One region of the Paenibacillus albicereus genome, then DNA from elsewhere that is predicted to be linked to it. Evidence: riboswitches for the same ligand, from Rfam matches in the RefSeq annotation. Region 1 holds a riboswitch; each other region holds the start of a gene.
The links. A riboswitch is a leader RNA that binds a small molecule or an ion and turns the genes downstream of it on or off. The one in region 1 is predicted to bind thiamine pyrophosphate.

Region 1 (5,053 bases):
GATCCGAGCCGATCCACTCGGCCACGACCGCGCTCGTCACGCTGTACGACGCCGCGAGCTTGAGCCCGGAGAAAAGATGCGGCGCGGAGCTCGGCAGCTCAAGGCTCGCGAAGCGCCGCCAGCGGCCCGCCCCGATCATGCGCAGGTAGCGCTCCAGCGCCGGATCGGCCCCGCGCAGGCCGCCGAGCATCGCGACGCAGACGGGAAAGAAGCAGACGAGCATGACGAGCAGCAGCTTGGGCAGCAGTCCGAAGCCGAACCAGATGACGAGCAGCGGGCCGAGCGCGATGATCGGCACGTTCTGCGACAGCACGAGCAGCGGGTAGACGCCCGCGCGCACGAGCGGGAGCAGATGCAGCAAGGCGGCGAGCGCGAAGCCCGCCGCCGATCCTCCCGCGAAGCCGAGCAGCGTCAGGCTCAGCGTCGCGCCGGCATGGCCCGCGAGCCGCTCCCGCGCCTCCCACGCATCGGCCAGGATGCGGCTCGGCGAAGGCAGCAGCCAGGCCTCGACGCCCCACAGCCGCACCGCCGCCTCCCAGAGCAGCAGCAGCGCCGCAAGCACGACGAGCGGCGGTCCTGCCGCTTTCAGCCGCGCGCGCCCCCGCCCGCCGCCCGCACGCTCTGCCGGAGCGGCCCCGGCTGCCGCTTCGCGCCGGACGGCATCGCTCCCGCCCGGCCCGGTCCGCTCCGGCTCGCGTCGGCCGCTACTGGCCATCCGGGTAGTTTTCAAGCAGACGGTCCATCGAGGCCCCGTTCTCCGGATTGTAGTAGATCTTGACCTGGGAGATGACCGACGGGCAGCCGAGGTCGGCCATCGCCTCGCTCATGCGGGCGACGACCGCGAGCAGCTCCTGCAGGTCGCCCTCCATCGTCGTCTCCAGCGGGGCGACGCGGTACGGCACGCCGGCCTCCTTGATGATGTCGATCGCACGATCGACGTAAGGCAGGACGCTCTGTCCTCCCGGCGTCGTCGGCAAAATCTGGATGCTAACCAGCGCATTGGCCATGTCGATGCACTCCTCTCGATGTCTGGGAATCACTTGCCTTCAGGCAGGAACTCGTTCGTGAACGCCTTCGCCAGATCCGGCTTGGCGTCCATCAGGCCGTGCTCGACCATCCAGTCGGCGTACCCGTTCCATACCTCGGCCTTCTGCTCGCCCCAGCGGGCCGCGTCGTCCTGGTACTTGGGACTCAGCCACTTCTGGCTGGCGCGCACGAGCTCCGGATTCAGGTCGGGCACGGCCGCGATCAGCACATCCGCCGCTCCCTCGGGATCGCGGATCGCCTCCTCGTAGCCTTCCGAAGCGCCGGCGACGAACGCGCGCACCAGCTCCGGCTGCTCGGCGATCAGCTTCTCGCTCGTCTGCAACAGCGGCGTATAGTAGTCGAGCTTGTCGCTGTAGTCGGTCAGATACACCATGTTCAGCTGCTCGCCGCGAAGCTCCGCCTCGACGCCCGTCCACCCGTAGAAAATCCAGGCGAAGTCGATGTCGCGCTTGACGGCGGTGAAGAAGTCGGCGTTGCCCATGTTGACGATCCTGACCTTCCCGACTTCCGCCTGCTGCTCCTGCATGAGCGAGGCGAGCACCTCCTGCTCGACCGGCGCTCCCCAGCCGCCGTACGTCTTGCCTTCGAAGTCCTTCGGCTCCTTGATTCCTTTGTCCGCCGGCGAGGCGAACCCCGACGTATTGTGCTGGATGACCGCCGCGACCGAGACGAGCGGCAGCTCCTGCGTGCGCGCCAGCGTCAAGTTCTCCTGGTAGCCGACGCCGAACTGCGCCTCTCCCTTGGCGACGAGCGTGTCGGCGGCCGTCCCCTCCGGCGGCTGCACGATCTCGACGTCCAGGCCATGCTCCTTGAAATAGCCCTTGTCGCGCGCCACATACAGTCCCGTATGATTCGTGTTCGGCGTCCAGTCGAGCACGACCTTCACCTTTTGCAGCGGCGCGTCCGTCGCCGCCGCTCCGCCGTTCTCCTCGGCCGTGCCGCCGCAGCCGGCCAGCCCGATCGCCAGCGCCGCCGCCAGCACGCCGCTTGTCCATCTGTTCCTGTTCCCCATTGCTCTCCCCTGCTTTCTTCTCTCGATCCGCTTCGCCTGGGTTCGCGGTCCGCCTTCCCTTCCTCCGCGCACCTGAGCCCGTCCAACGAAAAAAGACGCCTCCCCCAAGGAAGACGTCATGATGTCATGGCAGATCGCGCTGGGACCTCGGCAAGCTCCCCCAAGGGGCTTGCCGCCGGTCAGGCGGCTGCATACGGTTCCTACGCTGGCATTATCCAGATCAGGTGTACGGGTCGGGATGCTTCTCCCCTCTCAGCCGGCGTGCGCCAGCTCCCCAGCTATGCGGTTGTCAATAGAGCCATTATAGCAGAGAGCGGGCCGATTGCAACCGGATTGTCGAACGATGGCGAAGCTCGGAGCGAAAAAGCGGAAGCCGCCGAATCCTTCGTTCGGCGGCTTGGTCGCGGTTCGCGCTTTCGACCGGAGCTTCATGCGGACGGCTGCGCCCGGGGAGCAGGCTCCGCTCCGCCCTGCCCTTCTCCGGCTTTCTTTTTCCGCTGCCGCTCGGCCTTGCGCTTCACCCAGCCGACGCCAGTCAGCAGCATGATCCCCGGCAGCACGAGCTGATAGAACGGCGTCAGCTTGAGTCCGAGCTCCAGGCCGAGCCATAGATGGAACGTATTCGTCGGTTCAAGAAAAGAGGTCCCGTAGATGAGGGCGCCGAGCCCGATCGCGCCGGCAGGCAGCGGCAAGCGGCAGGCCGAGCGCAGCAGCAGCGCGGAGGCCAGATACAGCGCGGATATTTTGACGTAGAGCCCGATGTAGAGCAGCAGCGTCACCAGGATGTCCAGCCGTTCGATGAAGTTCGCCAGCCGAATCAGCTCGACCGCCTCCAGCGTCGGCAACGCCTTGATCGACGCCATGGCCGGGCCGAGCACCATCATGATGACGGCATTGACCGCGATCAGGAAGATGGCGACGAGCCCGTATGCGGCATAACTGGCCGCCCCGGTCTGCTTGTTGGCCGCCGCGTATTTCCAGAAGACGAGCAGCACGATCGTCTGGCTGAACGGAAAGGCGATCAGGTTCGGAAACGCCGCCTGCAGCACCGGCATCGGTCCATGCTCCAGCACCGGCCTTAGCCGGTCCGGATCGATCCGGCCCGAGGCCAGCAGCAGCACGAGCAGCAGCATGTAGCTTCCGGCGAGCACCGGCAGCAGCACTTGCGCGATCCGAAAGAACGTATCGACCCCTTTGGTGACCGTATAGAAGCCGATCCCGACGATGAGCAGCATCGTGCACCAGAGCGGCGTCTCCGGGAGCAGCGTCATCGCCGTCAGCTCGCCGAAATCGCGGACGTTGCGCATCGACTCGTAGGCGATCAGCAGCGCGAATGCGATGCCGAGCAGCGTGCCCAACGCCTTGCCGAAATGAAGCTTGAACAAGCCGGCCAGATCCTCCTCGGGCGCCCGGTTCTGCAGCGTCCGGTACACCCAAAGCACGCCCAATCCCGCCGCTGCCGCCGCGCTCAGGGCTATCCAGGAATCCTGGCCCGCCTCGATGCCGAGCTCGAACATCGGCGTGCTGCCGATGCAGAACAGGATCAGGAAAATCGCGATCTGTCCGGCGCTTACCCCGCGGTTGTCCATAGGCGACTCACTCCTTCCGGCGCGCGTCCTCCGCCGCCTGTACGTACGACCGGTTGCTTCGGCCCGTGCGGGCGATCTTAACGTGCAGGTCGAACTCGGACCGAACCTGCGGGTACACCTGCTCGTTCCATTCCTTCTCCACTTCCTTCCATCCGCGCGGATCGCTCAGCCGAAGCGCCTGGCCGAAGCCGGCCAGGTCCGCTCCCAGCCGCTGCGAGGCGCGGATGCCGCTTTCCATGTCGTTCCGCAGCTCCCGCTCGATTCGCTCCTCCAGCCTTTCCAGGTCCTGCGGCTTGTCCAAGGAGCCCTCGCAATTGTACTCGAGCAGCGTCCCCTCGGCGCTCTCTTCGATCCGCATCCGCCAGCCTTCGCCTTCTCGATAGGGCCTTACCCGCGCATGCGTCCTCCGCAGCCGGATGCTGTTGCGCTTGAGCTTCTCGTCCGGGCAAGAGAACGAGACGGTCGTCTCCTTGGCCTGGCCCCGCACCCACAGCAGCCCCCTCGCCTCATGCGTGCTGAGCCATCCGACGAGCCGGCCCTCCTTGAACGCACCGAGCCGCTGCAATCTAATCTTGGCGCCGGTGTACGTCTTTTTGGCCGCATCGACGCTGTCCACCGGCTCATCCGAGCCGCTCAGCCCGATGCCCGGCACGCCCGTCACCCGCACCGGGCCGAGCAGATCCTGAGCGACATTGAACACCGTCATCTGGCGGAAGTTCCCGCCGTGGTTCCCCTCCTGCGTGATGAGCCGCACGATGCCGGCTCCGGATATCTTCTCCATCGGCAGCAGCTGCTCCAGCAGCTTTCTTGCATTGCCCTCGGTCACGAACATCATGACCGTCTCGCGGGAATCGCCGTTGCGCATGTAGGCTTCGATCAGCTCCGAGATGCCTTTGCGCGCGGCCTCTTCGCTGACGACGACGATCTGGTTATGGCCGAAGTAGAGCCGCCTCGACATCTCCTGAGTAGCGCGGGACACCGCTCCCCGAAAGCTTTCTCCCTCGGTGGTGAACACGTTGAACGGAGCGGACGACAGCCCGACATATGCGCCTTGGGCCGAGATCGCGCTCGGAATGACGAGCTGGTAGCTGATCCGCCAGCGGCCGCTCTCCGTCACGTCTACCGCGGTGGCCGAGATGATGCCGAGCTCGTTGAGCTCCTGGCGGTCCCAGCAGCCCGCCGCGCCGATCGGCAGGAGCGTCAGCAGCAGCGCGAGCGTCAGGCGGCGCAGCGTCATCCGCCTGCGGGGCGATTCCCTGCGCCGCCTTCTCCGCGCCCTCATGGTCCTCCGCCCCCCGGCTTCACGCCCGACTGCCGCTTGCGGTTTCCTTTGCGGGCCAGCAGCGGGCGCAGCGTCATCGTCCAGCGCGGCATGCGCAGGATCGTATCGCGCCAGCTGCCCTTG
Region 2 (5,053 bases), 1.2 Mb from region 1:
GACGCCCAGAGCGGCGTCTATGATCTGCTCCCTGCGCTCGTCGCGGATGGCATGCAGCTGGTCTTCGTTGAGTGGAGCCATGGCATTCGACCTCGAATCTGTATAAGGACATCTTTTTCCCTACGATACCTCATTCGGAGCGCGGGAGCAATCGGGCGCGAAGGGAAGGTTCCGTTCCAGGAACATGCGGAGGCTCTCGCCGGGCTCAAGAATCTCCTCCAGCCAATCCTCGCGCCCGCAGCGGATCAGGATCGAACGGACCGCTTCTTCGCCGAACAGCGCGGATGGAGGCAAGTCGAGTCCCTGGACGCCCAGGATGGGCCCGAACAGCTCCATGTCCCCGCCTTGCAGCGCCTGCTTGCGAGCGATGTCCAGATAGGACTGGCAGAACGCGATGCCGCGTCTCGACAACGGACCCTCGTAGGCGACTCCCGGCCACTTCATGTCCGCAACGACGATCGTCCACCAGGCCGGGAGCACGATGGACGCGAAACGGCGAAGCAGCTTCCGTTCCCAGCCTGGGGGTGAAGCATCCGCCTGTGCAGAGGCAGCTTGATCCGCCAGCGCTTTCCCCAGCTCTGCCGCTTCGGCCGCCGCGACCGTGATGCCCTGCCCGTAGATCGGATCGAAGCTGCAGATCGCATCCCCGATGACGAGCAGGCCGGAAGGCCAAAGAGGCATGGATTCGTAATGCGTCCAGCGGCATTCCGGAACGCGGAAGGCTTGCGGGTCGCCGGCCGGCTCAAGCTGCGCGAGGATTTCGGCGAGCAGCGGATGGACGAGCTCGGCGGCAGCCGGCTCATATCGGTTCGGATCGACCGGCGGATGGATTCCGCCTGCGCTGTAGAGCGTCGTTTCGGCAAGGCCGTTCTCGATCGGGCTGAAGACGCCGGAGCCTTACGAGAGCGCTGGATCGCCGTCGATCACCACCGTGGCGTACTTGTCGCGCAGAGACTCGGAAATGCGGTAATACCGGGTACTGTAGGCGAGACGTGCATGAAGGCTTTCCTTGTCCGGCTTGCCAAGTCCGAGCTGTTCAAGCCAAGCGGGCAGCTTGGAGTAGCGGCCGGAGGCGTCGACGACCAGATCCGCTTCGAGATCGAACGGAGATTCGCCTTGGCTTCCGCGGGATTCTTTGAGACGCACGCCGGTGACGGCGAGCCGTTCGCCCGCTGTCTCGGTCAACAGGGAGGCCGCTTCGCGCTGTTGAAGCAGGCGGATGCGCGGCTCCTCCAGCACGCGGCAGCGGATGACCCACTCCAGCAGGGGACGGGAGCAGCCTTCGTCCTTCTCGTAAGGGAAGTTCAACGCTCCGAGCGGGGAGATGAAATGCATTTCCTTTCCCCCGCGCTCGTAGGCTCCGGCCGCGATCAAGTCGTCGGTCCAGCCGGGGAACAGCTCGGTGAGGATGTTCTTGCCCAAATTCTGAAGCCGGTGCGGATGCCGGTCCTGAGGCGTGCCCGGCCGATTCGCCGGATGATCGGGGAGCGCATCCCGCTCGAGGAGCACGACCTCTTCATAATGGGCGGCAAGGGTATTGGCTGCAAGCAGGCCGGCCATGCTGCCTCCGATGACGACGGCTCGGGAACGGGGAAGGGCGGCTGGAGTCGGGCTTGCGGCGGAATGGGCCTGCTTGTCGTGCTCGGCGTTGGTATGGGGAATCAGGCGGTCGGTCGTCATGGTTTCATCGCTCCTAAATTTTGATTGATTTGTTCAGTCAATGATTAGCGTGATGAGGCTGGATGAGGTGTTGGCGGTGGGAAATGAAACGAACGGCATCTCCATTAAATAAATTGACTGAATGAGTCAATCAAAATATAGTCGCGTAGAATCGTCCTGTCAATAGGTGACGAGCAAAAAGTCCAAGTGTTGCGGGAGAGGGGGGATGGTGGAGATAATGAAATATAGTAATCAATTATAGTAATCAATTATAGTAATCAAATATGGTCGTTTAAAGAAGATATATTACAAGTGAGAGATCATGATGAGTGGATTGTGTTGGATTTAGGCTGGTATCCTGAATTTAATCTAGATGATGGTTCATTTAAATTAGTTGTAGTTAAAAGCAATGATTGGTTGAATCCATTGTATGAAAACAGAACCAAAGATATTGAAATTGTAATTGAATATATTTAAAAAAAGCGATTGATTTTGCGGAAAACTGTTCGCCTTAGATTAATATCGTATAAACTTGACACCCCCTCCTCTCCCGTCGTATAGTCAGAACCAAGATATCCACTAGGGGCGCCCGCGAGGGCTGAGATAAAGCGAAGCTTTGGTCCCTTCGAACCTGATCTGGGTCATGCCAGCGTAGGAAAGTGGTCGAATCGCGCAACGTTTGTATCGGTCTGCGTCCGTTCGCCGCTTCCTGTCCGGGGAGGCGGCTTTTTTGCGCCCTGCCAAGCGGATGGGGAGGAGGCGAGGACGTTCGGATAAGAAGGATAGAGGCTGAAAAGACAAGGGCGGCCCGGTCGGAATGCTTCGCCGGCTGCCTTGCGTCGAAGGCGCGGGAAGCACTCCCGTGCAGACTGCTCCCTCCTGAACCCTTCTCCGAAGCTCCCCCAACCTGGCGGCTGGCGCAGACCGAGCCAAGCCCCGCCGTCCCGGCTCGCAATGAGCCGTCACGGAACGATGCGCAGCCCGACTTCTTTGCTCTCTAGCCTCCTAGCGGATATTCCACAACCGCGAGGAGGTTTTTTTTGATATGCCCATCTTGACGAAGCCGCTGCCGGGAAGTCGCAAGGCGTACATAGAAGGAACGACGCCGGGCGTGCGCGTGCCGGTGCGCGAGATCGCGCTGACGGACAGCGACGTGCGCGGACGGCAGGTGCCGAACGAGCCGGTGCGCGTATACGATTCCAGCGGGCCGTATACGGACGAGAGCTATGTCGCGGACATCCGGCGCGGTCTGCCCGCCCAGAGAGAGAGCTGGATCGAGGAGCGGGGCGACACGGAAGCCTACGAGGGCCGCGAGGTGCGGCCGGAGGACAACGGCTTCCTCGATGCGGAAAAGGCGGCGGCGAAAGGAGCGGAGCTGTTCCCGCCGACCGGCCGCCAGCCGCTGCGGGCCAAGCCCGGCCGCAACGTGACGCAGCTGCATTACGCGCGGCGCGGCATCGTGACGCCGGAGATGGAATTCATCGCCCTCCGCGAGGGGATGGAGCCGGAGTTCGTGCGCAGCGAGGTGGCCGCCGGCCGCGCGATCATCCCCGCCAACATCAACCACCCGGAGATCGAGCCGATGATTATCGGGCGGAACTTTCATGTGAAGATCAACGCCAACATCGGCAACTCCGCCGTCGCCTCCTCGATCGAGGAGGAGGTCGAGAAGATGACGTGGGCGACGCGCTGGGGCGCGGACACGATCATGGACCTGTCCACCGGCAAGAACATCCACACGACGCGCGAATGGATCGTCCGCAACTCGCCCGTCCCGGTCGGCACGGTGCCGATCTACCAGGCGCTGGAGAAGGTGAACGGCAAGGCGGAGGACCTGAGCTGGGAGGTGTTCCGCGATACGCTCATCGAGCAGGCGGAGCAGGGCGTCGACTATTTCACGATCCATGCGGGCGTGCTGCTGCGCTACGTGCCGCTGACGGCGAAGCGCGTGACGGGCATCGTCAGCCGGGGCGGCTCGATTCTGGCGGCGTGGTGCCTCGCCCATCATCGGGAGAACTTCCTGTACACGCATTTCGAGGAAATCTGCGAGATCATGAAAGCGTACGACGTCAGCTTCTCGCTCGGCGACGGCCTCCGTCCCGGCTCGATCGCCGACGCCAACGACGAGGCGCAGTTCGCGGAGCTGGACACGCTCGGCGAGCTGACGAAGATCGCCTGGAAGCACGACGTGCAGGTGATGATCGAAGGCCCCGGCCACGTGCCGATGCATCTCATCAAGGAGAACATGGACCGCCAGCTCGCGGTGTGCGACGAGGCGCCTTTCTACACGCTCGGTCCGCTGACGACGGACATCGCGCCGGGCTACGACCATATCACGAGCGCGATAGGGGCGGCGATGATCGGCTGGTTCGGGACGGCGATGCTGTGCTACGTGACGCCGAAGGAGCATCTGGGCCTGCCGAACAAGGAGGATGTGAAGGAAGGCGTCATCACCTACAAGATCGCCGCCCATGCGGCCGATCTGGCCAAGGGCCATCCGCGCGCGAGGCTGCGGGACGACGCGCTGTCCAAGGCGCGCTTCGAGTTCCGCTGGCGCGACCAGTTCCATCTGTCGCTCGATCCCGAGCGGGCGATGAGCTATCACGACGAGACGCTGCCTGCCGAGGGGGCGAAGACGGCCCATTTCTGCTCCATGTGCGGGCCGAAGTTCTGCAGCATGCGCATCACGCAGGACATCCGCGACTATGCGGAGCGCGAAGGGCTGGAGACAACGGAGGCGATCGAGGCAGGCATGAAGGAGCAGGCGGACGCGTTCAAGGCGGGCGGCGGCAAGATTTATGCTTGAGGAGAACTCGACGGGGGCTGAGGAGGCTGGAGTGCCGGCCCAAGGGCTGAGCGCGGAGAGGCGCGAGCGCTTCTCGCGGCAGATGCGTTTCGCGCCGATCGGCGAAAACGGCCAGCTGGCGCTTGTCCGCTCCCGCGTGCTGATCGCCGGCGTCGGCTCGCTCGGCTGCGCGCTGGCGCAGCATATGGCGCGGGCGGGCGTCGGCTCGATCGTGCTCGCCGACCGCGACTATGTCGAGTGGAGCAACCTGCAGCGGCAGATGCTGTTCGACGAGGACGACGCGCGGCAGAGCCTGCCCAAGGCGGTCGCGGCTGCGGAAAAGCTGCGGCGCATCGACAGCGGGCTGGCGGTGGAGGCGGTCGTCGCCGACCTGACGGCGCCGGGCGTGCTGGAGCAGGCTGCGGCGGGCTGCGACCTCGTGCTCGACGGCACGGACAACGCGGCGGTGCGGCTGCGGCTGAGCGATTGGTGCTTCGCGCATGGCGTGCCGCTGCTCTACGGCGGAGTCGCCGGAGCCTCCGGCATGAGCGCGCCGCTCGTGCCCGGCGCGACCTGCTGCCTCCGCTGCCTGATCGGCGGCGAGGAGGA
Region 3 (5,053 bases), 2.5 Mb from region 1:
TAGTCGCTTAAATTACGATCATAGAATTTCTCGAGCACGAAAATTTTCTTTAATCCAAACTGTCCCCTACGCAAGATATACGTAGCAATCATTCGAGCCGTTCGGCCATTGCCGTCCATGTAAGGGTGGATCGTCAGAAATTGCCACATCGCAATGCCCGCCCGAATTGGTGCAGGGAGCTTATGCGTTTCCGGAGAGTTGAGCCAGGCCACGTAGTCTTCCATGAGCACAGGGACGTCGGAGGGCTCTGGAGCCATATAAAAGCCGGCCTCGTTTCTTCTTCCCACGACGACTTGCTGTTCCCGGTATTCGCTGAGCCTTGGACGGCCGCCACGGCTGATTTTGATGATGGCATGCAGTTTTTTGACCCACTCTTCCGTAATGGGCAATTCTCTTGATTCCGCATCATCTAGGAACTCAAGGGCTTTCATCAGGTTGTAGACTTCCTGTTCTTTCTCGATGTCGCTATGTTTGTAGAAAACGGCTCTTTTTTTGTCATCATCCAGCTCGTTGCCTTCGATGCGGGTCGACAAAAGAACGGTTGTTTCCTTGGCTTCCTTTTGAAGCTGCTCCAAGATATCGACTGGCATAGGAAGCTGTTCGACAATGACGCTGGAACGCTGAATTTCCAATAAGCTGTTCAGCATCCGAATGGTGGTTTGAAAACGAGGATGAAACATGCCATCCCTCCTTGTTTCAATCATACCACAACATTCTTGATTGCCGCTAATTTGCCGCTAATAATTCAATCAAATGACGCTCCGGACCGGCAGCAGCGGCCACTGCTGGCCGAGCTGCCAGGCAAGCAGCGTCGAGGCGAGCACGTAGAGGGCATACCCGGCGTCAGCGGCCGACAGGGAGTAGCGGTAATAGTAGGTGCGGGAGCCGGCGCCGCTGGCGAAGCGCTTGGCTTCCATCGCCGCTGCCGTGCGGTGGGCGCGCCGGATGCACTGCGCGAGCAGCGGAATCGCGTACAGGCGCAAGCGCTCGTACAGGCCGCGCAGGCCTCTTGGCCTGCGGCCGCCGCGTATTTGCAGCGCTTGGCGCAGCGTGACGAACTCCTCCGCGAGCAGCGGCAGCATGTTGAACGCCGCGAGGAAGCTGTAGGCGTACCGCGGCGGCAGGCGCAGCTGCTGCATGAGCGAGTAGAACAGCGCGACGGGCCGCGTCGTCAGCGCGAACGCGAGGCCGACGGCCGCCACCTGCAGCGAGCGGAAGCCGAGATGCAGGCCGCGGTAGAAGCTTTCCTCCGTGATGCGGATCAAGCCGTACTTGAACCAGACGGTCTCGCCGCTGCCGAACATCATCATGCCGGACGCGGAGCTGACGAACAGCAGCAGGAACGGCGAGGCGTACAGCAGCAGCCGCAGCGGCGGATGCCCGGTGAACAGCGCCAGCGGCAGCAGCGCGGCGACGGCGAGCAGCAGCATGACGTTCGGGTCATGCGTCAGCAGCACGAGCACGAACAGCAGCGCCGATACCGCCAGCTTATGCGTCGGATTGACGCGGTGCAGCCACGTCTCGCGGTAGGGAAAGGCCAGGTTCATCGGAACGGCGCTCCTTTCGGAAGGGAAGGACGGGAGAGGGGGGCTGTGACGGAGGAAGTGGGCGGCGAGGCCGTTGGACCGCGACCCGGTCCGGAATCCAGTCCGCGAACCAGTCCGCGAGCCGGCTCGCGGACTGGTTCGCGGTCCGGTCCGTCCCACGGAGGCGGAGCCGGAGCCGAAGCCGGCCGCACTGGAGCGGGAAGCTCCCGCGCGACTCCTTGCTCGACCTGCCAGAGGCGGGTGGCGAAGCGGCGGACGAGCTCGTCGTCATGCGTCACCATGAGGATGGCGCAGCCGCTCCGGCGCAGCTCCTCGAGCTGCTCCATCATCGAGACGGTGCCGGCGGCGTCGAGGCCGAACGTCGGCTCGTCGAGCAGCAGCAGCCGCTGGCCGCTGGCCATCGCGGAAGCGACGCTCAGACGGCGCTTCTGTCCCATCGACAGCTGATACGGGTGGCGCAGCTCCAGCCCGCTCAGCGCGAACCGCCCGAGCAGCTCGCCGGTACGGTCGGCCCGCTCCTGCGGAGCGAGTCCCTCCGGCATGGAGTACGCCAGCTCCTCGGCGACGCTGTCCGTGACGAGCTGGAACTCCGGATTCTGAAAGCAGTACGCCGCCAGCTGCGCCGCCTGCCGGGGCTTGCGCAGCCGGGTATCCGGCACGCCCAAGAGGCGCATCCGCCCTTCGCTGCGGACGAGCCGCATGATGGCGAGCAGCAGCGTGCTCTTGCCGGCGCCGTTGGCTCCGGTGACGGCAATCCAGTCGCCGGCGCAGACGCGCAGGCGGTCGGCCCGCACCTTGACTTCTCGGCCGCGCAGCCCGGCGAAGCCGTCCAGCTCCAGCAGCGGTGTCCGCGCAGCCGTGCAGGCGGCCGCGTGCGGGAGCGTCGCGGCGTGCGGTCCGATCGCCGGCGCAGAGGACGCGGTCCGAACGCTGTCCCGGGCGCTCTCCGCGCCTGCCGGGGGCGGTGCGGGCGGCGAAGCGCCGAGAGCCTTCTCCTCCGCGGACGCTTCTCCGGATGAAGCGGCCGGAGTCGGCCCGCCCCATCCGGAGGCCCGCCGCGCGGCCTCGTCGTCCCAGAAGCCCGGGTACCACACCCCATAGCGGCGCAGATGCTCGCGGCAGTCGCGGAAAATCCGCTCCGGCGGACCGTCCGCCTCCAGCCGGCCGTCCGGCGAGAACAGCAGGATGCGGTCCATGTCGCCGGCGATGAGGTCGATCTTGTGCTCCACGATGAGCACGGTGCGGCCGTCCCAGATGCGGCGCAGCGCGTCCCATACCTGGGCCGTGCCGTCGGCGTCGAGCAGCGCGGTCGGCTCGTCGAGCAGCAGCGCGTCGGGACCGACGGCCAGCATCGAGGCGACGGCGAGCCGCTGCTTCATCCCTTGGGACATCGCCGAGATGGCCGTATGCGGATCGGGCAGGACGAGACCGGCCTGCGCCAGGCACGCCGCGATCCGTCCCGGCATCTCCTGGCGGGGCACGGCTTGGTTTTCCAGCGCGAACGCGATCTCCTCGTCCGCATAAGGCATGCAGAATTGCGCCTCCGGATCCTGAAAGACGTAGCCCGGCCGCTCCGGCACGACGAGCCGCTCGGCCTTGAGCGGAATCGGGATCGCCGAGGGCACGAGGCCGCCGAGCACCTGCAGCAGCGTCGACTTGCCGCAGCCGCTCGGTCCGAGCAGCAGCACCTTCTCGCCGCGCCGGATCGTCACGTCGAGGTCGCGGAACAGCAGCGGCGCGTCCTCGCCGGGGTACTTGAGCCGCAGGCGGATCGCCTCGGCCGCGACCGGTGCGTCCGGGGCGTCCGAGGCGCAGCCTCCGGCAGCCGCTTCAGCTGCTTCCGCCCACCGTGGGGTGCGACCGGCAGCGGCGTTGCGATCAAGCGCCGGGCCCGCAGCCGCTCCGGCTACGCTTATCCGCGCCTCGCTCTGCGAAGCTGCCTCGCGCCTAGTCCTGAAGGGCATCGCCTCAGCCCTCCAGCGCGTCGTAGTCCTTGGCGGAAGCCGGACGCAGCAGGCTCGTCACGCCGGTGCGCTCGAGCGCGCGGGCCAGCGCCCAGGCGAACAGGCCGGCGATGACGATGCTGCCGAGCAGCCGCATCGAGACGAACAGCGCGTAGTTCCAGAACGCGAGCTGGTCGATGTAGCCGTAGTAGCGGTCGATGAAGATCGAGGCGACGGCGGCACCGATGGAGGCGAGCACGGCGACGATCGGACCGGCCTTGCGGTACAGGAACAACGCGAAGAACAGCTCGGCGCCGAGGCCCTGGAACAGGCCGTACCAGAGCGTCGAGATGCCCCACGATCCGCCGAGGAACGCCTCGATCGCGGCGGCGGAGACTTCCGCCAGGATGGCCACGCCGGGCTTGCGGATGAGCAGGAAGGCGAACGTGCCGGCCATGAACCACATGCCGTAGCTGAGCTGCTCGGCGTGCAGGCCGAGCGGCTTGAGGACGTCGTACATCGGGCCCCAGACCTTGTAGACGAGGCCGAAGACGACCGAGATGACGATCGTGACGAGGATGTCGGCGAGAGTGAGGCGATGGCCGGAGCGCGGCCGGCGGCGGGACGGGGTTGCGGTGGACATGGGAGGATCAGCTTCCTTTCGAATGGGGAGTCGATCTCTCACAGCGGCATGATCCCGGGGCGGCTGCCCGCAGGCGGATACGAAAAAAGCCCGCCGGACAGCCGGCGGGCAGATGGAATCGGACAAGCGCGCGTGCGTCCCCTGCGGCGGCGGGCCGCAGGGACTCGGCCGGCCTGCGCGCGGCAGGCCGGTCGGGAAAGGATTGCCCGCCCGAGTGGAGCGGAGGACGGATGTCCTCCGAACGGACGGGGCCTTGCCCGAGTGGCGCGATGCATTCTCTCTACGCTGGCATTACCCAGATCAGATCAATGGTCAGCGGCATGCGGCCGCAGTCTCAGCCCGACTTCATCGAGCCCCCATGCATGCTATGAAAGTGCTCTTACTATACCTTGGAAAATCCGGTTCGGCAATAGGAAAAGAAGCGGCGAGGGCCGACGGGGGCGCGGAAGGGGCCGCGGCCCCAAGCTCGGTTGCATCCGCTTTCCGGGGCGGGTAAGCTGGAGGAAAGGAGGGATTGTTCAATGAACTATCGACGCTTGGGCAAGACGGAGCTGAACGTGTCGGTCGTCGGCATCGGCACCTGGCAATTCGGCGGGGAATGGGGCATGGACTTCTCGCAGGACGAGGTCGACGCGATCCTCGACAAGGGCGCGGAGCTCGGCATCAACCTGATCGACACGGCGGAATGCTACGGGGACCATCTGTCGGAGCAGCTCATCGGGGGGTACTTGAGCCGCCGCAAGCGCGAGGACTGGATCGTCGCCACGAAGTTCGGCCATCATTTCCATGAGCGGTTCAAGCGGACCGACGTGTACGGGGCGGGGGACGTCGTGCGCCAGCTGGACGCCTCGCTGAAGGCGCTGCGGACCGACTACGTGGACCTGTACCAGTTCCATTCGGGCCCGGACGCGGCGTTCGAC

Region 2: it holds a riboswitch for thiamine pyrophosphate, as region 1 does, so the genes downstream of both, thiC (phosphomethylpyrimidine synthase ThiC) here and HGI30_RS12720 (ABC transporter substrate-binding protein) in region 1, are expected to answer to the same signal.
Region 3: it holds a riboswitch for thiamine pyrophosphate, as region 1 does, so the genes downstream of both, HGI30_RS01865 (ECF transporter S component) here and HGI30_RS12720 (ABC transporter substrate-binding protein) in region 1, are expected to answer to the same signal.

Annotation. Positions count from the first base shown of each region.
Region 1 is NZ_CP051428.1:2,859,274-2,864,326, forward strand. It holds gene HGI30_RS12710 (ABC transporter permease) at 1-715, opposite strand, end outside; gene HGI30_RS12715 (thiamine-binding protein) at 705-1,007, opposite strand; gene HGI30_RS12720 (ABC transporter substrate-binding protein) at 1,037-2,059, opposite strand; TPP riboswitch at 2,239-2,346, opposite strand; gene HGI30_RS12725 (GerAB/ArcD/ProY family transporter) at 2,488-3,648, opposite strand; gene HGI30_RS12730 (Ger(x)C family spore germination protein) at 3,656-4,930, opposite strand; gene HGI30_RS12735 (spore germination protein) at 4,927-5,053, opposite strand, start outside.
Region 2 is NZ_CP051428.1:1,701,193-1,706,245, forward strand. It holds gene HGI30_RS07410 (TetR/AcrR family transcriptional regulator) at 1-81, opposite strand, end outside; gene HGI30_RS07415 (hypothetical protein) at 121-681, opposite strand; gene HGI30_RS07420 (NAD(P)/FAD-dependent oxidoreductase) at 898-1,680, opposite strand; gene HGI30_RS07425 (hypothetical protein) at 1,972-2,136, shown strand; TPP riboswitch at 2,231-2,334, shown strand; gene thiC (phosphomethylpyrimidine synthase ThiC) at 2,705-4,465, shown strand; gene HGI30_RS07435 (ThiF family adenylyltransferase) at 4,497-5,053, shown strand, end outside.
Region 3 is NZ_CP051428.1:407,348-412,400, forward strand. It holds gene HGI30_RS01850 (Fic family protein) at 1-680, opposite strand, end outside; gene HGI30_RS01855 (energy-coupling factor transporter transmembrane component T family protein) at 750-1,547, opposite strand; gene HGI30_RS01860 (ABC transporter ATP-binding protein) at 1,544-3,511, opposite strand; gene HGI30_RS01865 (ECF transporter S component) at 3,516-4,133, opposite strand; TPP riboswitch at 4,394-4,503, opposite strand; gene HGI30_RS01870 (aldo/keto reductase) at 4,655-5,053, shown strand, end outside.